Regions from separate parts of the Mesorhizobium kowhaii genome, predicted to be linked through region 3. Evidence: predicted binding sites of a transcription regulator. Region 3 holds the regulator's gene; each other region holds the start of a gene.

Region 1 (10,010 bases), on a different contig from region 3:
GATCCCGCCAGAATCGGGCAGGCACAGCTCGTCTTCATTGAGGTGCGGCTCGACCACACGGCGCCGCATGTCTTCGACCGCTTCGCCGAGGCGGTGTTGCGGGCGCCCGAGATCATCGAGTGCCACATGGTGGTCGGCGGCTTCGACTATTTGGTCAAGGCGCGCATCGCCGACATGACGATGTTCCAGGATTTTCTGCAGCGGGTTATCCTGCCGCTGCCCGGCGTCCGCGAAACGCACACCTATGCCTCGATCGCCAATGTGAAGCCCGACGCCTTGTTGCCGATCTAGCTGGCTGCATCAGGTCATTGCAACTGTCGTTGAAAACTCGGCAAAGCACACTCCTTCCAGATGATCTTCCAAAAAATCTTTTACGTCGCGATCCGTTTCCGCCCTTCGGATCGTCCTTGGTGTGTTCGAAACAGAAGGAGACATGCCATGTCCGACGAGTCCGTTATTTTGATCAATCTGCTGAAGGTCAAACCCGGCAAGCAGGATGCGCTGATCGCGCTCTTGAAGCAGAACACCGACACGGTGGTCCGCACGCTCCACGGCTGGAAGACGACCCGGCTGATCGCGGCAAACGACGGCGCCGGCGTCGTCATCTACTCCGAGTGGGAGACCCCGCAGCTGTCGAGGCGATGCGCAGCGATCCGCGCATGAAAGCCTATTTTCCGAAGATCATTGAGCTGGCGAGCTTGGACTCGATCGTGGGCTCGGCGGTGTTGAGCGAAACCCGGTGAGGGTGAACACACAAGCAAGTTTGCGTCACACCGGTAACAAAGGAGAACCGTAATGGCTCGGATGGTCGTGATTTACCGGACACCGAAAGACGTCGAGGCATTTGACCGACATTACTTCGAAATCCACGTGCCTCTCGCCAAGAAGATTCCGGGTCTCAGGAAATACGAGGTCAGCGACGGCCCCGTCGCAACGCCGGTCGGAGCCTCCAACGTTCATCGGATCGGAACGCTGTATTTCGACGACCTTGCGGCGATCGAGAAGGCGTTTGCAAGCGCGGAAGGACAGGCGGCTGGGGCGGATCGCCGACTTTTTGCGCCTGATGACTCGGGCGTTCAAATGTTCCTTTTCGACAACAGGGAAGTTTGAACCCGAAATGGCGGGCGGCCGCTTCCAAAGATCGTAAAATCAGACGAAGAGGAATGAGCGATGTCAGCAACCAAAGCAGTTTTTGTCCTGATCCACGGCGGTTGGCACAACCATTCGGCGTGGGACAGAGTTACACCAATACTTGAAGCCAACGGCTTCGCGGCTTTGACGCTCGACCTTCCCGGCGCGGGGGTGGCGCAACAGAGCGCGGAAGCGCTGTAGGTCTCGATACATGAACACGAACGAATTCGAGGATCGTCTGAAAGCTTTGCGGCCGCGCCTTCATCGCTACTGCGCGCGCATGACGGGATCGGCGGTCAATGGCGAGGATGTATTGCAGGATACCCTCGTCAAGGCCCTTCACGCGCGAACCCAGGGCGTCGCGGTGGACAATCTCGAGGGCTGGCTGTTTCGCATCGCCCACAATGCCAGCCTCGATTTCCTGCGCGACAGGTCCCGGAACACGGTCGTTCCGCTCACCGAGGACGTCGAAGCGGCGCCCATACCCGAAGCGGACATCGTCGCGATCAGCTTTCAGACGTTTCTGCGACTGCCTGAACTTCAGCGCTGCGCGGTGATCCTCAGGGATGTTCTGGGTCATTCGGTCGACGAGATCGCAGGCATCGCCGAGTGCTCTGCGACAGCCGCCAAATCGGCGCTTCAGCGCGGGCGCGCTGCGCTGCGGCGGCTGGCGCAGGCGCCTGAAGACACAAGGCTGCCGCTGATGTCCGATCAGGACCGGCGGAAGATCACCGCTTATGTCCATCTGTTTCGGAGCGGCGATTTCGACGCAATCCGCGCCATGCTCGCCGATGACGTGAAGCTCGATCTGGTGAACCGGCTCCGGCTGGAAGGGCGCGACAAGATTGGCCTCTATTTCACGCGCTATGCGGAAGAGACGAAATGGCGGTACGCGCTCGGCGCGGTTGAAGGACAGCCGGCCATGCTGGTCTTCGACAGCACCGGCCCGATGGAAAGACCTGCGCATTTTGTCCTGATCGACTGGTCGGAAAGCCGGATCATCGAGATCCGAGATTTCCTGTTCGCTCCCTATGTGCTCGAAGCCATAGATTGGGTGCGGTTGGGCTGAAGCCCAACCCACGCGGCCACCAGCGACTCATCCGCTGGACTGGACCGGTGGCCTTGCTCCGGCATCGAGCAGCCATTGCCGCACCGCTTGCGTCGGCTCGGGATGCCGCTGTTTTCTCGGCATCACGACGTAGAAATCCTGAGTGCCGCGCATTTCGCCACTGACCGGCTGAACCAGCCGGCCGGCGGCGAGATCGGCCGCGACCAGAAAGCGGCTGGCCAGCGCTATGCCCTGGCCGGCGATGGCCGCGTCAATGGCGAGCCCCGTCTGGTTGAAACGCATGCGTTTCAGTTCGGTCGTCAGCTTCAGGCCAACGACCTTTTCCATGAATTCCGGCCACAGATTATGCGTGTCGTGCAGCAGCACATGATGCTGGATTTCAGCCGCCGCGATCTCACTGGCGCTGGCCGGCAGTAGGGCCGGGCTGCAGACGGCGATGATCTGCTGGGGAAACAACAGGTCGACAATCAGGCCGGCGCCGAAGGGCGGGCGTCCTTGCCGGACAGCAATGTCGACGCCATCGGCCTGGAAACTCGACAGGCTCTCGCTGGCCAGGATGCGCAGATCGACCAGCGGATTGTGCGCCACGAAATCCTGCAGTCGCGGGATCAGCCATTTGGTGGCGAAGCTCGGCGTCACGCTGATCGTCAGCCGCGCCGGTTCGGGGCGCAACAGCAGCGTCGCCTCGGAGATCAGATCGAAGGCGCGGCGGATGTTGGGCACATAGGCGCGGCCCTCGTCGGTCAGCGCCAGGCCTCGCGGCAGCCGCTGGAACAGTTTTGCGCCGAGATCGGCCTCCAGTCCGCGAATGTGCTGGGCCACCGCCCCTTGCGTGACGTTCAACTCCTCGGCCGCGATGCGGAAGTTGAGATGACGCGCCGAGGCTTCGAAGGCGCGAAGCGCATTCAACGGCGGCAGGCTCAGGAACGCTTCGGGCATGCAGTAGTTTTTCTACAGCTTGATTTCAGGCATTCTGGTTCGAACCAGCCGTGCAAACCAGCTATATCACTGCCCGAAGCCTGAAAACACTGCTTGCAGAGTCCTGCCAACCCGAGAGGAAATCCAATGAGTGTAGAAAAAGTAGCTGTTGTCGTGGCCGGCGGCAGCGGCATGGGGGCGGCGGCGGCGAATCGCCTGGCGGCGGATGGCTTCAAGGTCGCCATCCTGTCGTCCTCGGGCAAGGGCGAGGCGCTGGCCAAGGAGCTTGGCGGGCTCGGCGTCACCGGCTCCAACCAGTCGAATGACGATCTGCAGCGCCTCGTCGACCTGACGCTCGAGCGCTATGGCCGCATCGACGTGCTGGTCAACAGCGGCGGCCATGGGCCGCGTGCGCCGATCCTCGAGATATCAGACGAGCAGTGGCACACCGGCATGGATGTCTACCTGCTGAACGTCATCCGGCCGGTGCGCATCGTGGCACCGCAGATGGTCAAGCAGAAGGGCGGCGCCATCATCAACATCTCGACCGCCTGGGTGGTCGAGCCGAGCCCGATGTTCCCGACCTCGGCAGTGTTCCGCGCCGGGCTTGCCGCCTACACAAAGATCTTCGCCAACACCTATGCATCAGACAATGTGCGCATGAACAACGTGCTGCCCGGCTGGATCGACAGCCTGCCGGCCACCGAGGAGCGCCGCGACAGCGTGCCGATGCAGCGCTACGGCACCTCAGATGAGATCGCCGCGACCATCGCCTTCCTGGCTTCCGAAGGCGCCGGCTACATCACCGGCCAGAACATCCGTGTCGACGGCGGCATCATCCGCGCTATCTGAGGCGGCGATGAGCCAGGCTGCCGCCTTCGTGGGCTCGCGCTGAAGGTGATCCGGCAGCACCTCTGAGAGACGGATTCTGATATCCCCTTCTGACATTTCCAAGGAGCAAAAAATGCGGCTTTTGATACTCGGCACCGGCTGGATGGCGCAGGAACATGCCCGGCGCTTCAGCGCCATCGAAGGTGTCGACATCGTCGGTGCCGTCGATGTCGATGCGGCGCGCGTCGGCGAATTCGCCGACGGCTTCAAGATCGACAACCGCTTCACCTCGCTGGAGGAGGCGCTGACATGGGGCGGCTTCGACGCGGTGGCCAATGTCACGCCGGACCGCATCCATCACCCGACCACCATGGCGCTGATTGCCGCCGGCAAGCCGGTGCTGTGCGAGAAGCCGCTGGCCGAAAATTTCGGCAAGGCCACCGAGATGGCGGATGCCGCCGAGGCTGCCGGCATCGTCAATATGGTGAACCTCACCTATCGCAATGTCGCGGCACTGCAAAAGGCCCGCCAGATGGTGCAGGCGGGCGAAATCGGCACGGTCAGGCATGTCGAGGCGTCCTATCTGCAAAGCTGGCTGGTGTCGAAATTCTGGGGCGACTGGCACACCGATCCGAAATGGCTCTGGCGCTTGTCGCGCGGCCACGGCTCGAATGGCGTGCTTGGCGATGTCGGCATCCACATCCTCGATTTCGCCAGCTACGGTGCCGCTCTCGACATCGACCATGTCTTCTGCCGGCTGCGCGCCTTCGACAAGGCGCCCGGCAACCGCATCGGCGACTACGAACTCGACGCCAATGACAGCTTCGCCATGACGCTGGATTTTTCCAATGGCGCCTTCGGCGTGGTGCATGCCAGCCGCTGGGCGACCGGCCATCTCAACGAACTGCGTCTGCGCATCTATGGCGACAAGGGCGGCATCGAAGTGGTGCACAATCTCGACGGCTCGGCGCTCAAGGCCTGCGTCGGCGCGAATGTCGAGAACGCCAAATGGGAAGAGCTCGACGCCGGTGCGGTGGCGACCAACTACCAGCGTTTCGTCGATGCCGTCGCCAGCGGCGTGCAGAGCGAGCCCAGCTTCCGCCACGCCGCCGGCCTGCAGAAGGTGCTCGACCTCGCCGTGGTGTCGGACGAGAAGCGGGCGGAACTGAGGGCACACGCGGATACGCAGTGAGGGATGATCTTCCCTTCTCCCCTTGTGGGAGAAGGTGGATCGGCGCGCAGCGCCGAGACGGTTGAGGGGTGCTGGACGGAACGCCGTCATTGCCAAGCTGGAACACCCCTCATCCGACTTCGCTTCGCGAGGCCACCTTCTCCCACAAGGGGAGAAGGAAAGACGCGATTGTCACTGCTGATCCGCATCGGTCAGCGTTTGCAGGAAGGCGACGATGTCGTCGATCTCGGGGTCGGTCAGCGCTGGCTTGTCGCCGGGCTTCTTGCCGAAGGGTGGGTCCTGGTTGAGGTTGGCCCAGTAAGCCTTTGGCAAATCGTCATTTTGCCGGATCGTGCCGTCGGCGTTTTTGGGATACCAGTGGCCGGGATCGCTGTCGCGGCTGGCGTAGAAGGCGACCGCGTCGCGCAGGGTGTGGAAATAGCCGTTGTGGAAGAAGCTTTTCCGTAGCGCGACATTGCGCAGCGTCGGCGTGCGAAACAGCCCGCAATACTCTGACCGGCCGTGGAAGTCGGTGCGCTGCGGTCCGCACAGGCCGAGATCGACATAGGCGGGGTCGGCATTGGCCGGTATGGCCGGGTTGCGCGGCACGGCGACGGCGATCAAGCCGAAATCGGTGAACTGCGGCGGCTCGCCGTCATTGGCGGGTTCGCTCAGATGGCAGGAGGCGCAATTGCCCTTGGTCTCATCCTCGAACAGCGCGCGGCCGTGCAATTCCTGCGCCGACAGCGTCGCCTTGCCGGCGAGGAAGGCGTCGTAGTGGCTGGAATAGGGATAGAAATCGGCGGCGCTCTGCTCGAAGGTGCCCAGCGCCTCGACAGCGGCGTCGAAGGCGTCATCCGGGTGGTCGAACACGGCATCGCCGAAGGCGGCCTTGAATTCGTCGGCATAGGCGGTCTTGCGCAAGCCGGCGGCGACGGCGGCGGCATCCTTGTTGGCCATCTCGAACGGCGACAGCAGCGGGATCCTGGCCTGATCGCGGCCGCGGTCGGCGCGGCCGTCCCAGGTCAGGCCGCCGGTCGGGCCGTTGTCGACGCTCTCGTCGCCTTCATCCTCGGAATCGTAAAAATGCTCGGTGAAGGCCGGCACCGCCTGCAGGTAGCGCAGCGAGGGCACGGCGCGCAGTCCGGGCTGGTCGAGATGCGGCCCACCCATCTCGACCGGTGCCGCCGAGGCCGGGCCGAACGCATGGTGCGGATCATGGCAGGACGAGCAGGCCTGCTTGCCCGAAGCAGACAGCGACGGGTCGAAGAACATTTTGCGGCCAAGCGCCGTCAGCGCCTGCGCCCGCGCGAAAGCATCCGCGCGCGACATCGGCCCGGGATGGACGCTGCCGCTTCCGGCATGAACAAGGGTTGCCGACAGGGTCATGGCAAGGCCAAACATCGATGCCGCGGCGGTCGCGATCATCAGGCCTTTCCGTCGTCTTGCCGTCATAAGGTTCAGTCCGGTTTGTTCCGGAATTAGGTCCGCACTGCAACGGATTGATGACCAGCCCACCCGCTCACGCAACCGTGTTCGGATGGACGGCAAATGTCACAAAGGTGACAAGGCGCCGACCTAGCGTCTGCAGCCATGGCTCGTCGCCCCAGCCATATATTGCCCCTCTAGCCATCACCCTAGCCATGAGGACTTCCCATGACGCGGCTCACGCTTTTTACCTCGCTTTGCTTGGCCGGCACGGCGCTGGCCTCGATTCCGGTTACAGCCATCGCTGCCCCGCCCGGCTACGACAAGATCGACACCGTCGTCGTCATCTATGCCGAGAACCGCAGCTTCGATAATCTCTATGGCGGCTTCCCCGGCGCCAACGGCCTGGCCAACGTTTCGGCCGACCAGGTGCACCAGCTCGACCGCGACGGCAAGCCGCTGACCGAATTGCCGCCGGCCTGGGGCGGCCTGACCGCCAAGGGCGTGACGCCGCCGGTGACCGAGGCGCAGTCGGCGCATCTCAGCAATGCCAGCTTCGCCATCGACGACGCCAGCGGCTTCAACGAGAAGACCTCCGTCATCACGCGCGACCTCTGGCATCGCTTCTACCAGGAGCAGATGCAGATCGATGCTGGCCGGAACGACAAGTTCGTCGCCTGGGCCGATTCCGGCGGCCTAGTGATGGGCCATTATGACGGCTCGGTGCTGCCGATGTGGGCGGTGGCGAAGAAGTATGTGCTCGCCGACAATTTCTTCCAGGGCGCCTTCGGCGGCTCCTTCCTCAACCATATCATGCTCGCCTGCGCCTGCGCGCCGGTCTATCCGCACGCCGACACCAGCCCGGTGAAGGGGCAGATCGCGGTCGTCGAAGCCGACGGCACGACGCTGAAGGTTGCCGACAACTCGCCGGCCTCGGCACTCGGCGGCGCGCCGAAATTCGTCAATGACGGTGCCATCACGCCCGACTTCTACGCCGTCAACACCATGCAGCCACCTTACGAGCCGAGCGCCAACAAGCCGGCCGAAGGCGGCGACAAGGCACTTGCCGATCCGGCGCAGCCGACCACGCTGCCGCCGCAGCACGACATCACCATCGGCGACCTGTTGTCGCTGAAGGGTGTCAGCTGGGCCTGGTATGCCGGCGCCTGGCAGGCCACGCTCGACGGCAAGAACGCGACGCCGGTGCCCAACTTCCAGTTCCATCACCAGCCGTTCAACTACTTCGCCGCTTACGCGCCCGGCACGGCCGCGCGAACCGAACACCTCAAGGACGGCGGCCTGGATGGCGCTGAATTCATCAAGGCGATCGACGACGGCAAGCTGCCGGCGGTGAGTTTCTACAAGCCGCAAGGCAATCTCAACGAGCATGGCGGCTATGCCGATGTGGCGAGCGGCGACCAGCATCTCGCCGATCTCGTCTCGCATCTGGAGAAGAGCCCGCAGTGGAGCCATATGCTGGTGGTCGTCACCTATGACGAGAATGGCGGCTTCTGGGACCATGTCGCGCCGCCGAAGGCCGACCGCTGGGGGCCGGGCAACCGCATCCCGGCCTTCATCATCTCGCCCTATGCGAAGATGGGCACGGTCGACCACACGCAATACGACACGACGTCGATCCTGCGCTTCATCACCGCCCGCTACGATTTGCCGGTGCTGTCCGGCATCGTCGCCCGCGACAAGGCGCTGCGCAACAACGACCAGCCGCCGATGGGCGACCTGAGTGCTGCGCTCGATCTCGGCCGCTAGGGCAGGGGAACGTATATTGCTCTAACTGCCTGATCTCCGGATCAGGTCGCGGCCGATCGGCTTCGGCGTCTCGCTGCGCAGCACCAGCGCCGTCGTGACCGCGCCGTGGCGGGCCACGGCGTCGACGATGGTTTCAAGCTGCGCCGGCGAGGGGACGACCACTTTCAGGATGAAGCAATCCTCGCCGGTCAGTCGGTGCACCTCCGTGATCTGCGGCATCTCGGCGAATTGCTTCAGGCAGGGGCGGATGTGCTCATGCGTGGTGCGCACCCGGATGATCGCCATCATGCCGAGGCCAAGGGCGGCCGGATCGATGACAGCGGTGTAGCCGGCAATGACGCCGCGCTCCTCCAGCCGTTTCACCCGCTCGGAGGTCGCCGGTTGCGACAGGCCGACCCGGCGGCCAAGCTCGGACATGCCGATGCGGCCGTTCTCCTGCATGGCTTCGACAATGGCGATGTCGGTCGGGTCGAGCGGCGCGCGCTCATCGCTGTTTTTCATGCCACTTTGAATCCATCGGAAATGCCGCGACTTTTCCGATGATTTCCCATTCTCGGGGTGGTGACAAGACGCCACCATGCTCTCCTGACTGATAGGAGCAAGGCAACATGACGCATTTCATCATCCTGCCCGGCAGCGGCGGTTCGGGTCCGGCGCACTGGCAAACGCGCTGGGAAAGCGCCAACCCGGCGATGCGGCGGTTCCAGCCATCGAGCTGGGACCTGCCCGATTTGACCGACTGGCTGGCGGCGCTGGAGGCTGCCGTGATCGAGGCGCCCGAACCGCCGGTGCTGGTCGCGCACAGCCTGTCCTGCCTGCTGGTGGCACATTGGCAGAAGATCTCGCGGCGCCCGGTCAAGGCGGCCTTGCTGGTCGGCGTTCCCGATCCGACAGCGGCCGTCTTCCCGACCTACGGCATGGCCTTTGCCAAAATTCCCGAGGGCCGGCTGCGCTTTGCCTCGCTGGTGGTGACCAGCACCAACGATCCCTATGGCGCGCCGGACTATGCAGAGGCGAGGGCGAAGCATTGGGGCAGCGGCCTTGGCATCATCGGCCCGTTCGGTCACATCAATGCCGAGAGTGGCATGGGCGACTGGCCGCAAGGTTTTGCGCTTCTCGACGGTCTCGTTTCTGAAAGCTAGCGTCAGCCGCCATTCACCAAGGCAAGGATGAGTTTTTGCAGATTGCCGCCCTGGCCGAGTTCGACGCGGTCGAAATCGCGGCTCGCTTGCCGCTGCGCCTGTGACAGTTCGGACAGGCGCTTCGTCATCTCGCTGCGGATCTTGCTGCATTTGGGGTCGCCGGCGACGCTGAGGCCGACGGTCGCTGTCTCGATCTTGCGCACCATGTCGATGATATCAGCGCCATGCACTTTTTCGTGGGCGCTGACGCCGGCGATGAAAACCTCCCAGTTTTTCTCGACGGCTGGCGGCAGCGGCGCTGAGGGGCTTGGCAAGGTGTAGGTGATGATGAGCTTCGGCCGTGCCGAGACCAGCACGCAGGCTCCGGCTCGCGCCTGATAGTCCCTGGTCCAGGTCAGCTTGAAATTGGTGTGGGCGATGGCGCGGGCAACGCCGAGCTTCGGACCGTTCTCGCCGATCGAGCGGTAGAGTTCCGGCCCGGACTGGCCCGAGATGGCGTAGGTCTCGACCTTCTCGACCGGCTTCCAGTCGGCATGGGCGGCGAGCGGCGAGG
Region 2 (10,010 bases), on a different contig from region 3:
AACCGCTGAAGCAGGTTTCCCGATCGCCCGCTATGTTCACCAGCACTGGTCTCAACGAGGTCGGGGACAAAACCGAAACGCTCAGGTTCATCGTCACCCGGCTGGACGAATGCACCTACAAGGCCGAACAGCAGTTCGAGGAAGACGGCGCGATCTACTACCGCCTGACCTACGAAATGCGACTTGGCGGCGTAACCGCCCTGTCATTCGACAATCCGCCGGCAACCATCGCGCTGAAGGGGCTGGTGAAGACATGCACGACCGACACCGAGGGCAGTTGCGACCTGACACGCGAGCCCGAAACAATCGGCCCATTCTTCGGCGAGCCCGGCCAGGCCGAACAGGCGCTTGCCTATTTCCACGAGCAATTCTGCCCGTTGAAACCGTAGCCCGAAAGGATGTCAGGGCTTCGAACTTGAGGCCTCCAGCTCTGAACACCGTTGCAGCACTTGATACTCGGGATATCGCAACACCTTGTTATCCTCGAGTTTGAGCAATAGCGCCCGCCTCTTTTCCACACTCTCCGTATCGTCCGAACAAGTCATGTCCAAAATGACGACATCCAGGCCTTTGAGCTTCTGGACTTTGTCGAGAGTGCATCCAACCTCCCACATTTCCACGGTTTTGTCGGTGAACGTCACTCTGGAGTCATTGTTGTCGCACGGGCTACTGCCTTCGATGGTGAAGGAATCCTTCCACCATTCTTCGGCGAAAGCCAGTTTTGGCGCCAACAAAAGCACCACTGCGACAGACCAGATTTTGAAGCTACTCCTTCGACCCATCATGCCTTCCCTGCCTGGTGACACTAGGCATTGTGAAGGCGAAAGCAAAGCGTGGGCCAGGACCCAGCGGCTCCCGCGCAACGACATCCGTCAACTGACGGCCCGCCGATTCCTGGCTTCCTATCCGTGATCAGAAAAAGGGCCGATGCCTTTCGGCACCGGCCTTGACCAGAGGTCGACATTTCGGCCGCGCTTCTGTGGCGCGGGCCAGATTCGATGCGGCGTCTTACATCCGATAGGCGATGGTGTCGTTCCAGAAGCGATCGAGCCGCTGCAGGGCGCGGTTCATCTGCTTGAATTCTTCGGTGTTGATGCCGCCGACCTGCTCGATCGAGCCGACATGGCGCTCATAAAGGCCGGCGACGACGTCCGCCACCTCGCTGCCCTTCGGCGTCAGCGAAACCCGCACCGAACGGCGATCGATGCGTGAGCGCTGGTGGTTGATGAATTCGAGGTCGACCAGCTTCTTCAGATTGTAGGAGACGTTCGAGCCGAGATAATAGCCACGCGAACGCAGCTCGCCGGCGGTCAGTTCCGAATTGCCGATGTTGAACAGCAGCAGCGCCTGGATGGCATTGATGTCGGAGCGCCCGTTGCGGTCGAATTCGTCCTTGATCACGTCAAGCAGGCGGCGGTGCAGCCGCTCTACAAGCTGCAGCGATTCCATGTACAGCGAGCGGATAGCCTCGCGGCGGTCGTCGGATACGTTGGCGGTCTTCGCCGCCGGACGCGAATTGATCATTGTCTTTGCCTCTCGTTTGTCGCCCTGGTGATTTTTTGTTTTTCACCTTGATCGCGACACTATCGAATACTCATAAAATTCGACTTAAACGCTAGGGCTAACAAGAGCTTACCGGTAAGAGGTTTCGAAAGAGGCTTAACGAACGGTCACCCGAGCAAGGATAATTAACCTAAAGATTTAGCCAACAATCGCGGGGCTGAATTGAGGCAGCCGCCAGGTCGCCAATGCGCTCAAGGGCTTAGTGCCGCACCGGTCGTTTCTGCAGCCAGATGGTCACGCGGAAAACGATATAAAGCAGCGCCACGGCCGCATGCGAGATGACGATGAGGGTGCGGTGGCCGAAAAGCTCGGGAAAACCGGCATACATGACGGTCTCTGTCACCGCGCAGATGAACCAGATCACCGGCCCCCAGGACGCCAGCATCCACAGGCCGGCGGCGGCGAAGGGAAAAAACACGGCGAGCGTCACCGCCGCCACCTGCCAGTGCACCGGCATCAGGTCGAAGCGCCACAACGGGCCCGGATAGAAGCCGATCAGCTTGATCCAGTAGAGGATGCCAAACAGCAGGCAGTAGCCGGCGACGACGCGCTGGAACCAGGCGAAGATCACCTCCACCCCGGAGGGCTGCAGCACGACGCGTCTGAAGGTCACCTCGCTCACAGGTCGAGCTCCCGGTCGCCGAGCGAGGCGAAATAGGCGTCGACATCCGCCTCGCTGACCGCACCGAGGTTCGCCGGCCGCCATTGTGGCTTCGAGCCCTTGTCGATGATGGCGGCACGAATGCCTTCGTAGAAATCGTGGCCGGCCAGCATCCGGTTGAGGATGCGGAACTCCATCTTCATGCAGGCGTCCATGGACAGGGTCAGCCCGGCGCTGATCTGGCGCCAGGCGACGCGCAGGCTGGTCGGCGAGCGCGTCCGGAGCGTCGCCAGCGTCTTTGCCGCGAACTCGTCGCCGCCTGCCGCCCGCTCCAGGCTGTCGATGACGGCCTTGAGGGATGGTTGCGAAAAATGACGGACGATCGCTTCCAGCGTCGGCCTGTCGGTCTCACGTTTTGCCTGGACGAAGAAACCGCGCAGCACCGATTCCGGATCGCCGGTCAGCGTCAGCCGGTCAAGGAAGCCGCGCTGGTCCTCGGCCTTGATGGTGTGGGTGGCCAGCCCCGACCACAGCGCGTCGCCATAGCGGATGCGATTGCCGGTCAGCGCCAGATACATGCCGAAGGAGCCGCCGAGATCGGGCAGCAAATGGCTGGCGCCAACATCCGGGAAAAAGCCGATGCCGACCTCCGGCATGGCGAACTGGGCATTCTCGGTCATCACCCGGTGCGAGCCGTGGAAGGAGATGCCGACGCCGCCGCCCATGACGATGCCGTCGATCAGCGCAACATAAGGTTTCTTGAAGCCGTTGATACAGGCATTGAGCCGGTATTCATCGGCGAAGAATTCGACCGGCGGCTTTCCCGCCCGGCCGGCCTCGTAGATGTGCAGTATGTCGCCGCCCGCCGAAAACGCCCTGCCCTCGGCCTTGACGAGGACGACATCGACGCCCTGGTCGGACTCCCAGGCGGAAAGAGCAGCGTCGAGCGCCCGGATCATGCGATGCGTGACGGCATTGAGCGCCTGCGGTCGCGTCAACGTGACGACGCCGGCCCGGCCCAGATGTTCGAAGCGGATCTCGTCGCCTCCGCCAAAATCCATCGTGAAAGAATCCCTCCCCCGCGCCGCCGGGATTGAAGTGCTAAAGCGTGGCGCATGGGTGCGTCAATGCCAAGCCCGACCATCGTGCGCCTGTTTGGATCTCTGGAGAGGCAAGGCGCATCCTTTGCGTCCCGGCCAAATGGGTGCAACTTGTCCGCCTGTGAGGCTATCGAGAGACAATTTGGCGATGTCGCGAACGTTCGACCCGGACGATGTTCTATGTCGCCCGCTGATGGCTAATTTGGCGACCGTCGGCACGGATGGCGCGCCGCGCAACGCGCCGGTATGGTTCATCTGGGAGGACGGTGCGATCTGGCTTCTCGGGTCATCGGATGGAAGCGCGGTAAAGCATCTCCAGAGAGACCCGCGCTGCGCGGTGGAAATTGTCCACTTCGACAACAATGCCGGCATCCTGCTGCATCTCGGGCTGCGCGGCGCCGCCACCATCGAACCGATGTCGCCAGACCGCTTCAATCGGCTCCTTGACAAATATCTCGGACCCGAAGCAAGCTGGAATGAATGGTTCATCGACAACGTGGCCCAGATCGAACATCCTGACGGGCGCATGATCAGGCTTGCCCCTGTCAGCATTTTCACCAACAACGTATCGTTCTTCAGAACCGGCCCTGACTTCGCATGGCCGCCATAAGTCGACGACGGGTTTCGAAGCGGACGGTGAGCCATGCCTCGGTTTTTGCGCCTTGCCCTTGTTGTGGGGGGCCTGCTGGCCCTCTACGCCGCCAATGGTCCGGCCAGGGCAGCTAATGTCGAGGATCTCTACCAATCACAGACTATCGTCACCGGCCAGGGCGAGCCGAACCGCCAGGCCGGCTTCAAGATCTGCCTCGATGCGGTTCTGGTCAGGGTTTCCGGCGATCAGCGCCTGCTGGCGAAACCCGAGATGACAGCGTTGCGCGACAAGGCCGGCAGCTTTGTCACCGGTTTCCGCTATCGCGACTGCATGGAAGGCATTCCGGTCCATGACGAACAGGGCACGCACGACCGGCCGCACGACCTTTATTGCCAATACACGCCGGCGACGATCGACCCGGTGCTGGCTTCGCTCGGCAGTAAGCCCTGGCTGACTAAGCGACCGCGGCTGGCGGTGTTTTTGGCAACCGAGCAAGGCATCCGGCATTTCGCGCTCGATGCCGATGACAAGCGCGGCGAATTGATGCGCGAATCGTTCGGCAATGCCGCCTCGCCGCTGGCCATGCAGGTGGCCTTCCCCACGGCAGCGCTGCTGTCGCAAGCCGGGCTGGACGACAGGACCCTGCGCGACGCCAGCATGGCGAAGCTGGATACGGTTGCGAAAAAGGCCGGCGCCGATCAGGCGCTTTCCGGCAGCATCGTGTGGAGCGACAAGGAGTTCGGCTGGATCGCCGATTGGCGGCTGGCAATGGCCGGCAAGACCTACACCTGGCAGGTGCGCGGCGTTTCCTTCGACGAGGCTTTCCGCATCGCTATTAAGGGCGCAGCGCAGATCCTGTCGGGCAACGGGCAACCCGAATAGACCTCGACCGAATCGCTGGCACAAACGTGTCGCATTGGTCAGCGGCAAGGGCTCGTGGTAAAAGCCACCGACCCGGAGTTTTGGCGATGAACAAATTCACCCCGACAAAGCCAGCCGGCGCGCGCAGCGTCGACGACATCACCGGCAGCCGCCGCTTGCGCCGCATGCGCAAGGCCGACTGGTCGCGCCGTCTCGTGCAGGAGAACCGGCTTTCGGTCGACGACCTGATCTGGCCGATCTTCGTCGTCGACGGCAAAAATGTGCGCGAGCCGATCGCCGCCATGCCGGGCGTCTTCCGCCTGTCGATCGATCTCGCCGTCAAGGAGGCCGAACGGGCGGCAAAGCTCGGCATTCCGGCACTCGCCACCTTCCCCAATGTCGACATCTCACTGCGCGACCAGACCGGCTCGCACATCCTCGACCCCGACAATGTCATCAACCGCGCCACCCGGGCGATAAAGGACGCGGTGCCGGAGATCGGCATCATCACCGATGCCGCGCTCGACCCGTTCACCAGCCACGGCCATGACGGCATCCTGCGCGACGGCATCATCGTCAATGACGAGACGGTGGAACAGGTGACCGCTGCGGCCGTCATCCAGGCGGCGGCCGGCGCCGACATCATCGCGCCGTCCGACATGATGGACGGCCGCATCGGCGCCATCCGCGACGCGCTCGACGCCAATGGCTTCCAGGACGTTGCGATCATGTCCTATGCGACCAAGTTCGCCTCGGCCTTCTACGGCCCTTACCGCGAGGCGGTCGGCACCGCCGGCCTGCTCAAGGGCGACAAGAAGACCTATTACATCGACCACGCCAATTCCGACGAGGCGGTGCGCGAGGCCGAACAGGACATCGCCGAGGGCGCCGACATGCTGATGGTCAAGCCCGGCCTGCCCTATCTCGACATCATCCGGCGGCTGAAGGATGAATTCCAGATGCCGACCTTCGCCTACCAGGTGTCGGGCGAGTATTCGATGATCAAGGCCGCAAGCGCCAATGGCTGGATCGATGGCGAGAAAGCGATGCTGGAATCCTTGCTCGCCTTCAAGCGCGCCGGCTGCGACGGCATCCTGACCTATTTTGCGCCCGAAGTGGCGGCGATGCTGAAGGGATAACTTCTTTTCCCGCCGATGGCCGATCGCGGCGAACAGTGCCGGCGGTCTCCTGGGATATCCATGACAGTTTCCAGCTTCCCGACCAAGGAGCAGAGCGCGAGGGTCGTTTGACCAATCCCCTGACTTGTTTGCGCTTAAAAAACCGCTTGCAATTCGCAATCAGTTTGCTACGAAACAACTGCTTGCAAATTACAACTTATTATCGAGGAGGCTCTCATGTCCAAACTTCGAGTCAATGCTTTCAGCCTGTCGCTCGACGGCTATGGCGCTGGTCCCGATCAGGATCTGCAAAATCCGCTTGGTGTCGGCGGGGAAGCCCTGCACAAATGGGCTTTCAGCACCCGCACCTTCCGCAAGATGTTCGGAGAGGAAGGCGGCGCGACCGGCACTGACGAGGATTTTGCGGCGCGCAGCATGGAGAATCTCGGCGCCTGGATCCTCGGCCGCAACATGTTCGGGCCGATCCGGGACGAATGGCCGGATGATAGCTGGAAGGGCTGGTGGGGCGACAACCCGCCCTACCATGTGCCGGTTTTCGTGCTGACCCACCACAAGCGGGCATCCTTCACAATGGAAGGCGGCACGACCTTCCACTTCGTCACCGACGGCATCCATTCGGCGCTTGAACAAGCGAAAGCAGCGGCTGATGGCAAGGACGTGCGGGTCGGTGGTGGCGTCGCCACCATCCGGCAATATCTCCAGGAGAAACTGATCGACGAGATGCATCTGGCCATCGCGCCGGTGCTGCTTGGCGCCGGCGAGAACCTTTTTGCCGGCCTGGACATGCCCAGGCTCGGTTACCTCTGCAGCGAGCAGGTTGCCACGCCGCTCGCCACCCACGTGGTCATCAAGCGGGCGTAGGTCTCACCCTCTCCACAAGCGGGAGGGTAAAGACGCTCAGTACTTCTCCGGCACGTAGAGTTCGCGCGGCAGCGTCTGGCGTTCGTACTCGGGATTGAAGACGCGCTCGGGCAGCGTGATCTCCTCGTGCGGCACCTCTTCATACGGCATCTGCTTGAGCAGATGGTCGATGCAGTTTAGCCGCGCCCGCTTCTTGTCGTTGCCCTCGACGATGAACCAGGGCGCCTCCGGAATGTTGGTGCGGGCGAAGGTCTCTTCCTTGGCTTTGGTGTACTGTTCCCAGCGCACGCGCGACTGCAGGTCCATCGGCGACAGTTTCCACTGCTTCATCGGATCGTGGATGCGCATCAGGAAGCGCATCTGCTGCTCCTCGTCGGTGATCGAGAACCAGTATTTGACCACGGTGACGCCCGAGCGGACCAGCATCCGCTCGAACTCCGGCACGTCGCGGAAGAATTCTTCGACCTGATCGGGCTCGGCAAAACCCATCACCCGTTCAACGCCGGAGCGGTTGTACCAGGAGCGGTCGAACAGCACGATCTCGCCGCCGGCCGGCAGATGCGGCACATAGCGCTGGAAATACCATTGCGACTTCTCGCGCTCGGTCGGCGCCGGAAGGGCGACGACACGGCAGATGCGCGGATTGAGCCGCTGGGTGATGCGCTTGATGACGCCGCCCTTGCCGGCGGAGTCGCGGCCCTCGAAGATCACCACCAGCTTCTTCTTGTGATAGGCGACCCAGGATTGCAGCTTGATCAATTCGGACTGCAAGGTGATCAGGTCGCGAAAATACTGCATGCGATCGATCGATGGCGGATGCGAGTTCTTGTAGATCTTGGCGATCTCCATCGACAGTGCCGGCTCCGACATTTCGAGCTCATAGTCCTCGTCGAGCGTGTCGGCGAGCTCGGCTTCAAGCCAGTCCTTGGCGGGAGAATTCTGTCTTAGCTCGGTCATATCAGTTGCTCCGCTTGCAAGCCCTGTCCATCCACGTCCGGCGCCCAAACCCCTGGCCTGCGTCCCGGAGTGGCAACACCTGAGCCGACTTCAATATAGACCGGCAATGACGGTTTTATTGCAGACTGGAGCGAGACTGCCGCCACTGCAAATTCCGCGAGGCATGATCGATCCATCGTCGTGGCATGGCGACAAGCGGTCTAAATTGTCCTACAAATATCTTTCCCCAAAGCCCCCTCCCCCAATGCAATCGCGAGGACTGACATGGAATACCGCACCCTCGGCCGTTCCGGCTTGAAAGTTTCGACACTGACCATGGGCACCATGACCTTCGGCGGTGCCGGCGCGTTTTCGGCTGTCGGCAAAACCGACCTCGACGAGGCGCGCCGGATGATCGACCTTTGCATCGATGCCGGCATCAACGTCATCGACACCGCCAATGTCTATTCGAACGGCATCTCGGAAGAGATCATCGGCGAAGCGCTCGGCGGCAAGCGCAAGGGCGACGTGCTGATCGCCTCCAAGGCGCGGATGCGGATCGGCAACGGTCCCAACGATGAAGGCCTGTCGCGCTATCACCTGATCCGCGAATGCGAGAAAAGCCTGAAGCGGCTGAAGACCGACGTCATCGACATCTACTTCCTGCACGAATGGGATGGCACGACACCGCTCGAGGAAACCATCGCCGCGCTTGATACGCTGGTTGCCCAGGGCAAGGTCCGCTATGTCGGCTGCTCCAACTATTCCGGCTGGCAGGTGATGAAGGCGCTGGGCATCAGCGACAGCCATCACCAGCCGCGCTTTGTCACCCAGCAGATCCACTACACGTTGGAAGCGCGCGAGGCGGAGTATGAATTGCTGCCGATTTCGGTCGATCAGGGGTTGGGCGTGCTGGTCTGGAGCCCGCTTGCCGGCGGATTGCTCTCCGGCAAATACCGCCGCGACAGCCCGACCGCCCGCCAGCTCGCCGGCTGGTCCGAACCGCCGATCCGCGACGAGGACCGGCTCTGGCGGATCGTGGACGTCCTTGTCGAGATCGGCACGCAGCGCGGCGTGTCGGCAGCGCAGGTGGCGCTGGCCTGGCTGCTCGGCCGGCCGGCGGTCAGTTCGCTGGTGATCGGCGGCAGGACCGAAACGCAGTTTCGGGACAACATCGCGGCGGCAAGCCTGGCGCTCACCAGCGAGGAGCGTGACCGCCTCGACGCGGTCAGCCGGCCGCCTTTGCTCTATCCCTACTGGCACCAGCAACTGACGGCAAAGGACCGCTTCGGCGCCGCCGATCTGGTTCTCGATCGCAGCGGCGTGTGAGCACAGGTTTCGATGGCCCGGCGGACGATGCCCGCCGGGCACTTAAAGCGCGTCGCCTCGAAACGGAATCATGCGACGCACTTTAAGTCTTTTGTTTATGCATGTCGTAGTCTCAAAACCGGGGCCACTTTTGAGCGACATGCATCAGCCCGCGATATAGCCCCAGACCTCGGGATCAGGCTCGATCTGGCCGCTGAGCACAAAGTATTTGTAGAGCACGAGCAGGGAGATCGCCTGCTCGGCCTTCTCGTTGGCGAATGTCCGGCAATAGGCATTCGCCGCAGCAATGATGCGTTCCGCCGCTGCCGGGTGCTGTTCGAAATAGCGCACCTTTTCGGCAAGGTCGGCGAAATCCGGGTCGAGCGGTACATAGTGGACGTTGGCCTCGAGTTGCTTCTCCCCGAACCATGTCTCGTATGTCGGCGGCAGCATCAGGCAGAGCGAATTCGAATTCATGATCCATTTGAGATTGGTCGCCACGTCATTGCCTTCGAGCGAGACGATGTATCGATAACGCTGCTGCTGGCTGATGCTGAGAAATGGCTTGCTGTACTCGGCCGGCGCGTATGACTTGTGTGAGCCGGCGTCGCAAAACGGCAGATCGCGCACGGCATCCAGAAATCTTGTCCGTATCGGATTGTTGAGATCGCCGCGCCAGACCATGGCCGGGAGCTTGTCGGCGAACGCGGTTGCGTCGGCAGGCATGTGGAAGTGCCGGAACTTGTTGAATTTCAGAATGATCGCATTGCTGTTGTCGGCATGGATCGGCCGATTCTTGACGAGCGACGGCACCTCCGGCACGTCGACAACATCGCCGAATTGCAGGTCGATGAGCAATTTGGGGTCGAAATACCGGGCAATCTCCTTGAGGTCGTAATAGTACATGCTCGGTACGAAGGGCAGATTGTCGATACGCACTGCCGCCGGGCTGGGCGAAAATGCGTCCTGCAGCTTGTTGTAGTAGTTCAACCGCTGGCGAACCAAACCGTCCGCAAGCAGGGATTTTTCGAGGCGACCCGCCAGCCGCC
Region 3 (10,010 bases):
CTCAATCCGGAAGCGGCGGCGGTGATGACCGTGGTGCTGTCGCTGAACTTCCTCTCGGTCGCCGTCATCGACTATGCCGGCCAGGTGATCGCCGAGGAACAGCGCCGGCTGGACACGCTGACCATGCCGCGCGACGCGCTGGTCGGTGAATGCGTCGCCATCGTGCGGCGCCGTCTCGAAGACCCCGACCTCGACGTCCGCAGTGTCGCCCGCATCGCGCTGGCGATCCAGGGCATCACCGACACGCGTGCCCGCGCCATGCTGTGGTCGCCGATCACGCCGCACACCGATATCGCCTTCGCCGACATACTCGAAGACGAATTCGGCATCCCCGCCACCATGGAAAACGACTGCAACATGATGGCGATAGCGCTGCGCTGGCGCGATCCCCAGCGCTACCGCGACGACTTCATCGCCATCCTGCTGTCGCACGGCATCGGCATGGGCCTGGTGCTGAAGGGCGAGCTGTTCACCGGCACCCATTCCTCGGGCGGCGAGTTCGGCCACATGATCCATCGGCCGAACGGCGCGCTGTGCCGCTGCGGACGGCGCGGCTGCGTCGAGGCCTATGCCGGCAACTACGCCATCTGGCGCAACGCAAGGCAGATGAGTGAGGACGCAGAACCAGTGGCCGATGTCAGTGACGCTGACATGCGCGCGCTGGCAACCGCGGCCCGCGAAAGAGACGGACCCGAGCGCGAGGCCTACCGCAAGGCCGGCGAAGCGCTCGGCTACGGTCTCGGCAGCCTGTTCGCGTTGATCGATCCGGCGCCGGTCGCCATGGTCGGTGTCAGCGCCGCCGCCTTCGACCTGATCGAGCCGGCATTGCGCGAGGCGATTGCCCAGACCGCAGGCGGCCAGCATTCGAAATCGATTTCTTTCGACACCGAACCGAACGAACTGCCACTGATCCGCGAAGGCTGCGCCATGCGGGCGCTGACCTTCGTCGACCAGGAGATTTTCGCGCCCGGCACGCAGACAAGATCCGGCCTCGGCGGCAAGAACGTGGCTTGAATTTGCCCGAAGAACGCGGACTTGGGATGTGCTGAGATTCAGGTCAGGCCGCGCCGAGAATGGTGGATTCCGAGAACCGGAACGGAGCGTACATTCCAGTACGTGAGTACCGGAAGCACAGGAAGACGCCGTTCGCAGGCCGGCATCACCTGAATATCAGCGCATCCCTAATCTTCCCTGATTGCGTATCCAGCACCGCGGATGGTGCGGATGACATCGGGCATGCGGCCGTTGTTGACCGCCTTGCGCAGCCGGCCGACATGCACGTCGACCGTGCGCTCATCGATGTAGATCGTCTCGCCCCAGACATTGTCGAGCAGCTGGCTGCGCGAAAACACGCGGCCGGGATGGCGCATCATGAACTCGAGCAGGCGAAATTCGGTCGGCCCGAGCCGGATCTCGCTCTTCTTGCGATAGACCCGGTGCGATTCACGATCGAGCACGATATCGCCGACCTTGAGCACGCTGGACAGCACTTCCGGCTTGGCGCGGCGCAGCAGCGCCTTGATCCTGGCCATGAACTCCGGCGTCGAGAACGGCTTGACCAGATAGTCGTCGGCGCCGGTCGAGAGGCCGCGCACACGATCGCTTTCCTCGCCACGCGCGGTCAGCATGATGATCGGCAGACGCTCGGTCTCGGGACGCATCCTTAGCCGGCGGCAGAGTTCGATGCCGGAAACCGCCGGCACCATCCAGTCGAGCACCAGAAGGTCGGGGACGTTCTCCTGCAGCCGGATCTCGGCCTCGTCGCCGCGCGTCACCACCTCGACCTGGTAACCCTCGGACTCCAGATTGTAGCGGAGCAGCACACCTAGCGGCTCCTCGTCCTCCACCACCATGATGCGTGGCGCGATCATCGACTGGTCACCCCTGTCGTCATGCCGCTGGCGCGGACATTGCCGTCTCGTCCTGCTTCGGACGATTGGCGGGCAGCTGCGTGCCGGTCAAAACATAATACGCATTTTCAGCGATGTTGGTGACGTGATCGCCGATGCGCTCGAGGTTCTTGGCGCAGAACAAAAGATGCGTGCAAGCGGTGATGTTGCGCGGGTCTTCCATCATGTAGGTAAGGAGTTCGCGGAACACGGAGGTGTATTTCACGTCGATGCGCTCATCGTCGGCGCGCAGTTTCGCCAGGGCCTCGGCGTCGCGCGCCGCATATTCCTCGATGACGCCCTGCACCTGGATCAGCACCAGCTGCGCCATTGCGTCGATGGAGTGCGACAGGTCGCGCGGCGTGACGCTGAGGCCGAGGGTGCCGACGCGCTTGGCGATGTTCTTGGCAAGATCACCGATGCGTTCGAGATCACCGGCCATGCGGATCGAACCGACGACGGCGCGCAGGTCGTTGGCCATCGGCTGGCGCTTGGCGATCAGCGTGATGGCGCGGTCGTCCAGCTCGCGCTGGCGCGCATCCATGATGGTGTCGTCGGAAACGACGCGCTGCGCCAGGGCGTTGTCCGAATTGAGCAAGGCGCGCGTCGAGCCGCTGACCATCGAGCGGGCCAAATCGCCCATGTCGCGGATCAGCTGGCTGATCTGCTCCAGATCCTCATCGAAAGATGCGACGGTATGTTCACCCATGATCCAGTCCTCGTGCCTGAAAATTCAACGCCGGACCACTCAGCCGAACCGGCCGGTGATATAGTCTTGAGTGCGCTTGTCGTCGGGGTTGGTGAACATCTTGTCGGTGGCGCCCTCCTCGACCAGATAGCCGAGATGGAACATCGCCGTGCGCTGCGACACGCGCGCCGCTTGCTGCATCGAATGGGTGACGATGACAATCGTGTAGTTCTGGCGCAGCTCGTCGATCAGCTCCTCGACGCGCGCGGTGGCGATCGGATCGAGCGCCGAGCAGGGCTCGTCCATAAGGATCACCTCTGGCGATACGGCGATGGCGCGCGCGATGCATAGACGTTGCTGCTGGCCGCCGGAGAGGCCGGTGCCGGGTTCTTGCAGGCGATCCTTGACCTCGTTCCAGATCGCCGCCTTCTTCAGGCTCTGTTCGACGATCTGATCCATGTCGGCCTTTCGCTTGGCCAGCCCGTGGATACGTGGGCCATAGGCAACGTTCTCATAGATCGACTTCGGGAACGGATTGGGCTTCTGGAACACCATGCCGACGCGCGCCCTGAGTTCGACGACGTCAATGTTCTTGTCGTAGATATCCTCTTCGTCCAGCGTGATCTTGCCGGTCACCCGTGCCGAGTCGATGGTGTCGTTCATACGGTTGAGGCAGCGCAGGAAGGTGGACTTCCCGCAGCCCGAAGGGCCGATCAGCGCTGTCACCTGATTGAGGCGAACGTCGAGATTGACGTCGAACAGCGCCTGCTTGTCGCCGTAGAACACGCCGACTTTGTCGCCGCGCATCTTGATCACTTCGTTCGACTTGGCGTTCATTTTGTCGCCCACTGCGTTTTCAAGAGACTGTTCGGTCATGATGTTCATACCAGATGCCTTTTTTTCTACCAGCGACGCTCGAACCGACGCCGAAGCACGATCGCTGTGATGTTCATGGCCATGAGGAAGACCAGCAGGATGATGATGGCGCCCGACATGCGCTCGACGAAGGCACGTTCGGCCTCGTTGGCCCACATGTAGATCTGCACCGGCAGCGCGGTCGCCGGGTCGAAGGGCGTCTTTGGATAGTCGGCAACGAAGGCGACCATGCCGATGAGCAGCAGCGGCGCGGTTTCGCCCAGCGCACGCGCCAGGCCGATGATGGTGCCGGTGAGAATGCCGGGGGCGGCTAGCGGCAGGATATGCTGGAACACCATCTGCATCTTGGACGCGCCGAGGCCGAGCGCTGCGGCGCGGATCGACGGCGGCACCGCGGCAAGCGCGGCGCGTGTCGCGATGATGATCGTCGGCAGCGTCATCAGCGTCAGCACCAGGCCACCGACGAACGCAGCAGAGCGCGGCATGCCGAGGAAATTGATGAACACGGCGAGGCCGAGCAGGCCGAAGACGATCGACGGCACCGCCGCCAGATTGTTGATGTTGACCTCGATCAGGTCGGTGAAGCGGTTCTTCTTGGCGAATTCCTCCAGATAGATGGAGGCGGCGACACCGATCGGCAGCGCCAGCAGCAGAACGATCACCATCATGTAGAACGAGCCGATGATCGCCACGCCCATGCCCGAGGTTTCCGGACGGCTTGAAGCGCCGTAGGAGAACAGGCCGGTGTTGAAATGCTCGGCCATCGCACCGTCCGCCCTGAGCTTGTTCATCCAGGCGATCTGCTGGTCGGAGACCTTGCGGCGCGCTTCCTCGACGCCAAGGTCGATCTGGCCCTTGAAGGCGGAGTCGAGATTGGCGGCGGCAAGGATGTTGACGTCGCGCGTCGTGCCGATGACCGACGGATCGGCGGCGACGATGTTGCGCAGCTGGACGCGGGCACCTTCGGACAGGAAGCCCTTGAGCTTCAGGGTCGACGGCTTGTCGTCGGGATTGATGCCGAGCTTGGCGATCAGCGCCTTTTCGGCGAGCTTTGGATAGTTTGCCTTGATCAGCACGGTCGGATCGGTGGCGCGCTTGTTGGACGGATCGATCACCTTCTCGTCAAAGCTGATCGGCAGCGACACCGTCGTCTGCCAGAAGGCCGTGTAACCCTTCGTGACGATGGTGATGAGCATGATGGCCAGGAACGCAAGGCCGACGGAAATCGCCAGCATGCCGTAGATGCGGAAGCGGCGTTCGGCGGCATAGCGGGCCTTCAGGCCGATGTCGCGGCGCGGATGAGCGGCGACCCGGACCATCGTATTCATGGGGATGTCGGTCATTCGTACTGCTCCCGGTACTTGCGCACGATGTAGAGCGCGACGATGTTCATCACCAGCGTCAGGGCGAACAGCGTGAGGCCGAGCGCGAAGGCGACCAGGGTTTGCGGCGAATTGAACTCGAGATCGCCGGTGAGCTGGTTGACGATCTTGACGGTGATGGTCGTCATCGCCTCAAACGGATTGATGGTGAGATTGGCGGCGACACCGGCGGCCAGCACGACGATCATCGTTTCGCCGATGGCGCGCGAGGCGGTCAGCAGGATGGCGCCGACGATGCCCGGGAGCGCCGCCGGTAGGATCACCCGCTTGATCGTCTCCGAACGCGTCGCGCCAAGGCCGAGCGAGCCGTCGCGCATAGCGCGCGGCACCGCGGTGATGATGTCGTCGGACAGCGAGGACACGACCGGGATCAGCATGACGCCCATGACCAGGCCGGCGGTGAAGATGCTCTGGCCCTGGATGAACGGCGAGCCGCCGGTGAGCGCGGCGGAGAGGTCGCGCAGGAACGGCCCCAGCGTGACGACGGCGAAGATGCCGTAGACGATGGTCGGTATGCCGGCCAGCAGTTCAAGCGCCGGCTTGACCACCGATCTCACCCTGGGCGATGCATATTCGGCCATGTAGACCGCCGACATCAGGCCGACCGGCACCGCGACCAGCAATGCAATCAGGGCGATGTAGAGGGTACCGGCGAGAAGCGGGATCAGGCCGAACTGGCCCTGGCTGCCGCCCGAGCCGGCGGCGGCGAAGCGCGGATCCCAGACCGTGCCAAAGAAGAAGCTCATCGGCGAGACGCTCTCGAAGAACTGGATCGTCTGGAACAGCATCGAAAGCACGATACCAACCGTGGTCAGGATGGCGATGGTCGACGCAGCGAGCAGCCCCCACAGCATCAGCCTCTCGACATTGTTGCGCGCCCTTGCACGCGGTGCGATTTGCCTGAGCGCATAGAAAGCGCCGGCGATCGACAGGGCGAATGCAAGGACAGCGCCGATCCTGCCAAGCCGGCTCTGCACGGCGTTCGCTTCGACGGCGATCGGGATCATGTAGTCTTGCGAATCCGTTGCCAGCGCCACGCCCTTGGCTGCGAGCAGCGGCTGCAGCTCGGCGAAGGTCGCGGGCAGCGCCGCCAGCGTGTTCGCATCGAGCTGATGCAGGCCTTTGGCGAGGCTCTTTACCAGGCTGACGTCCAGCGCTTCGCTGGCAACCTTGCTGTCAGCGGTGCGCTCAGGCAAGGCAGCGTGAATGTGCCGGTCGAGATAGAAGGACGAGCCGATGGTCCAGACGGCAAGCAGCAAAAGGGCAGGCAGGACGGCGAGCAGGAAGGCCCACCAGCCGTGATAGTGGGCGCGCGAATGCGGCTTCACCGTGCCGTTGTCCTGCGCTGCGGCACGCTGCCGACCTATCAGGAATGCAACCAGGCCGATGGCGACGACAATGGCCAGTACGAGCATGGACGACATGGACCCACCCCAGGGGAAACTCTAGAGCAAAGGATGCTCAAATCGCCACCCGCCAGCGGCAGGCGGCAAAACCAGGACGCCGGCTTCGGCCGGCGCCCTGGTTTTGTAGATTGGTTACATCGACTTTCCGGCGGCGAAAGCGTCGCGCTGGGCCTGACGTTCGGCGTCCGGGGCCGCGACGAGGCCGTATTCGGCGAGCGGGCTTTCCGGGCCTACCATCTGGTCGTCAAGGAAAAACTCGACATATTCCTTGAGACCGGGGACGACGCCGAGATGCGCCTTCTTCACATAGAAGAACAGCGGGCGCGACACGGGATACTTGCCGCTGGCGATCGTCTCGGTCGAAGGCGTGATGCCTTCCACGGTAGCGACCTTCAGCTTGTCGGCATTGTTCTCGTAGAAGGCGAGGCCGAACACGCCGACGCCGGTCTTGTTCGAGTCGATGCGGGCGAGCGTCTCGGTGTAGTCGCCGTCGATGTCGATGGCCTTGCCGTCCTTGCGGATCGCAATGCAGGTCTTGCCGACTTCCTTGTCGTCGGCGACGCCGGTGGCCTTGATGGCAGCCTTGTCGCAGCCGGCGTCGAGAAGCTTGGTCTCGAACACTTCGCGCGTGCCATGCTTTTCGCCGGGAATGTAGGCAGCGATATCCCAGTCGGGCAGCTTCGGATTGACCTGGCTCCACTTGGTGTTCGGATTGTCGACCAGCTTGCCGTCGACGACGAGCTTGGCGGCGAGCGCCTTGTAGATGTCGGCGGGAACCAGCGCCCAGTCCGGACCCTTGATGTCGGTGGCGAAGACGATGCCGTCATAGCCAATGCGAACTTCCTGGATTTCCTTGACGCCAGCGTCGGCGCAGGACTTGATTTCGTCCTTTTTGATCGGGCGCGAGGAGTTGGCGATATCGATCGTGTCTTCGCCGACGCCCTTGCAGAATTCCTTGATGCCGGCGCCGCTGCCGCCGGACTCGACCACCGGGGTCTTGAAGTTGGTGAAGGCTTCGCCGAACTGCTCCGCGACGATCTTGGCATAGGGTAGCACGGTCGACGACCCGGCGACCTGGATCTGGTCGCGCGCGGCGGCGAAGCCGGACGACGCGGCGAGCGCAAGCGCCGCGGCCGACGCCGTAAGGAGGAATTTCTTCATGTGGCCTGCTCCTGTTCGGAAGATGGTCTCTCGGCGCCGTTCCTTCAGCGCCCGCTGAGGCCAATAGCCCTCGATTATTACAGTCGCATGACAGTTTCATGTCAGCCCGGTAACGCGTCATCGGGGTGGGGAAAATGCCGGCCGGCCGGCGCTTGCGGCGGAGCCTGTCTTTGTGCCCGGAATCAGGCACTTGCGCCGGTTCAGACCGAGAGCGACCTGCGGTTTCGCAATCGACGCCTCGGCAAAGAAAATCCGGACGGGAGTGCGTTGCTCTCGGCCAGATGTCGTGGCCGGGCCATCGCCGAAAACAGGTCCGTTGGGGTAGGTTGACGCTGTCTCATGCCGGCGGTCGCTGCTCCCGCCCGTAACTGGAAGAGCGGAATTCGAATGTGGCCATTGTCTCGGCTGGGCGCCGCCTTGGGTATGGTGCGATCGCGCCATAGTCTTGCCTCAGCGGGGGGCGCGAATCGCCGCCGAGTTCCCCTGGGCATGCCGGGTGCTACGCCGGCCTTTACCCGGCGTTGCGCTGAGCCTGGCGGCTGGCGCCGACCCAGCGCTCGACCTTCTCGAGCAGGGCCCTTGGACTGATCGGCTTGGGCAGGTAGTCGTCCATGCCGGCCTCCAGGCAGCGTTCGCGATCGCCCTTCAGCGCATGCGCGGTGACGCCGACGATCGGCACATGCGTGCCGGTCTCTTCCTCCAGCCGGCGAATGGCGGCGGTGGCTTCGAGCCCGTTCATCTCCGGCATCGAGACATCCATCAGGATCATGCACGGATTGAGCCGGCCGAAGGCGTCGAGCGCCTTGCGGCCATTGCCGACGATCTCGAAACCATAACCGGTCTCGCCGAGAATCTGGGTGAACACCATCTGGTTCACCTCATTGTCCTCGGCCACCAGGATATCCAGCCTGTCGCCGCCGGCGGTCGCGGGTGGCCGGGGGCGAACCGAAGGCGGCTGTAGCAGCGCCCGTTGTTCCGACGGCTGTGGCCGCACAACCTTGCCCAGAGGGATGTCGGCTGCCAGCGGTTGGGCGTCGCCCGTGTTGTGGCGATGCCGCTGGATGGTGGCAACCAGCGTTTCCAGCAGCACCGATGACCGCGCCGGCTTGATCAGCTGGGCATCGATGCCGAGATCGCGATAGCTGGTGTTGGCGAGCGACTGGTCGACCGAGGTCAGCATGATGATCGGCGTGCCGGCAAGGCCAGCGGTGTTGCGCACGATCCGCGCCATTTCGGCGCCGCTCATGCCGGGCATCTGATAGTCGAGCACGACGCAGTCGACCGGCACGCCATAGGCGGCGGCGGCAATCAGCACTTTGAGACCCTCGGCGCCGCTTTCGGCCGCGCAGGAATCGAATGTCCACGATGTCATCTGCTCCGTCAGGATGGCCCGGTTGACGGCATTGTCGTCTACGATCAGCACGCGCGCGCCGGTCACGTCGACAGGCATGATGCGTTGCCCGTTCTGCTGACCGGCCCTCGGCAGCGTGACCGTGAACCAGAAGGTCGAGCCCTTGCCCTCGGAGCTCTCGACACCGATGTCGCCGCCCATCAGTTCGACGAGCCGCGAGGTGATGGCAAGGCCGAGGCCGGTTCCTTCGTGTCGCCTCGTCGACGAGGTGTCGACCTGGCTGAATTTTTCGAACACGAGTTTCAGCTTTTCCTCGGGGATACCGATACCGGTATCGGTGACCGAGATCGTCAGTTTCGTCCCAGTCGGAACCCTTTCGCCGGTGACGTCGACCAGCACATGGCCTTCATCGGTGAATTTAACCGCGTTGCCGAGCAGGTTGGTGACGATCTGCCTGATGCGGCCGACATCGCCGACAAACAGGCTCTCGAGCCGAGGCTCGATGCGCACGATGAGTTCGAGATCCTTCTCCTTGGCGCGTGTGGACACCAGCGTCGCCACATCCTCGATCGCCTCGGCAAGGTTGAAGGGCGCCGGATCGAGTACCAGCTGACCGGCGTCGATCTTGGAGAAATCGAGGATGTCGTTGATGATGGTGAGCAGCGCGTTGCCCGATTTGACGATGATGTCGGTGAACGTCTTCTGTTTCGGGTCAAGGTCCGATTTGGCCAGCAGTTCGGCCATGCCGAGCACGCCGTTCATCGGCGTGCGGATCTCGTGGCTCATATTGGCGAGGAATTCCGACTTGGCGCGGTCGGCGAGCACGGCGCGCTGCCGCGCCTCGCGCAGTTCGGCCTCGCGCATCTTCAATTCGGTGATGTCGGTGGTCGATCCGATCAGGTAAAGCGAACCGTCGGACGCGATCATCGCGCCCTTACGGGCGAATTGATGCCTGACGCTGCCGTCGGCCATCGTCACCGTCTCTTCGACCTCCTGGGTTTCGCCGGTGCGCAGCACGGCTAGGTCGCCATTGACGAAAGCTTCGCCATCCGGCCCGAAGATCTCGATGTCGGTCTTGCCGATCGCCTCTTCCTTGCTGAAGCCGGTCAGGTCGCACCAGCCCTTGTTGACGTAGAATTGCCTGAGGTCGGAGCGCTTGGCGTAGATCGACACCGGTACGTTGTCGATCAGGCTGCGGAACACCTCGTTCTCGCGCATGCTGTCTTCCAGCGCGCGCTCGCGCGCCTTGACCTCGGT

Evidence for each region. The regulator PhoB, encoded in region 3, activates phosphate uptake and scavenging genes when phosphate is short. The targets are predictions, from matches to a motif close to TGTCATNNANCTGTCAT.
Region 1: the regulator PhoB is predicted to act here: its motif matches at 6,559-6,575, upstream of ACFFNA_RS16180 (acid phosphatase).
Region 2: the regulator PhoB is predicted to act here: its motif matches at 7,781-7,797, upstream of ppk2 (polyphosphate kinase 2).

Annotation. Positions count from the first base shown of each region.
Region 1 covers NZ_JBHLYT010000025.1:47,297-57,306, forward strand. The annotation lists gene ACFFNA_RS16135 (Lrp/AsnC ligand binding domain-containing protein) at 1-291, shown strand, start outside; gene ACFFNA_RS16140 (antibiotic biosynthesis monooxygenase) at 439-663, shown strand; gene ACFFNA_RS16145 (EthD family reductase) at 796-1,110, shown strand; gene ACFFNA_RS16150 (alpha/beta fold hydrolase) at 1,171-1,332, shown strand; gene ACFFNA_RS16155 (sigma-70 family RNA polymerase sigma factor) at 1,343-2,200, shown strand; gene gcvA (transcriptional regulator GcvA) at 2,228-3,139, opposite strand; gene ACFFNA_RS16165 (SDR family oxidoreductase) at 3,266-3,970, shown strand; gene ACFFNA_RS16170 (Gfo/Idh/MocA family protein) at 4,083-5,141, shown strand; gene ACFFNA_RS16175 (cytochrome-c peroxidase) at 5,313-6,524, opposite strand; gene ACFFNA_RS16180 (acid phosphatase) at 6,777-8,315, shown strand; gene ACFFNA_RS16185 (Lrp/AsnC family transcriptional regulator) at 8,337-8,816, opposite strand; gene ACFFNA_RS16190 (RBBP9/YdeN family alpha/beta hydrolase) at 8,924-9,457, shown strand; gene ACFFNA_RS16195 (DUF922 domain-containing Zn-dependent protease) at 9,460-10,010, opposite strand, start outside.
Region 2 covers NZ_JBHLYT010000176.1:294,487-304,496, reverse strand. The annotation lists gene ACFFNA_RS38450 (hypothetical protein) at 1-389, shown strand, start outside; gene ACFFNA_RS38445 (hypothetical protein) at 402-740, opposite strand; gene ldtR (transcriptional regulator LdtR) at 1,009-1,524, opposite strand; gene ACFFNA_RS38435 (DUF6163 family protein) at 1,763-2,185, opposite strand; gene ACFFNA_RS38430 (enoyl-CoA hydratase/isomerase family protein) at 2,182-3,225, opposite strand; gene ACFFNA_RS38425 (pyridoxamine 5'-phosphate oxidase family protein) at 3,227-3,874, shown strand; gene ACFFNA_RS38420 (DUF8605 domain-containing protein) at 3,908-4,738, shown strand; gene hemB (porphobilinogen synthase) at 4,825-5,856, shown strand; gene ACFFNA_RS38410 (dihydrofolate reductase family protein) at 6,073-6,717, shown strand; gene ppk2 (polyphosphate kinase 2) at 6,754-7,674, opposite strand; gene ACFFNA_RS38400 (aldo/keto reductase) at 7,939-8,982, shown strand; gene ACFFNA_RS38395 (glycosyl transferase family 90) at 9,127-10,010, opposite strand, start outside.
Region 3 covers NZ_JBHLYT010000046.1:707-10,716, forward strand. The annotation lists gene ACFFNA_RS25735 (ROK family protein) at 1-1,014, shown strand, start outside; gene phoB (phosphate regulon transcriptional regulator PhoB) at 1,182-1,871, opposite strand; gene phoU (phosphate signaling complex protein PhoU) at 1,891-2,598, opposite strand; gene pstB (phosphate ABC transporter ATP-binding protein PstB) at 2,638-3,462, opposite strand; gene pstA (phosphate ABC transporter permease PstA) at 3,480-4,796, opposite strand; gene pstC (phosphate ABC transporter permease subunit PstC) at 4,793-6,259, opposite strand; gene ACFFNA_RS25765 (PstS family phosphate ABC transporter substrate-binding protein) at 6,374-7,402, opposite strand; gene ACFFNA_RS25770 (PAS domain-containing protein) at 7,914-10,010, opposite strand, start outside.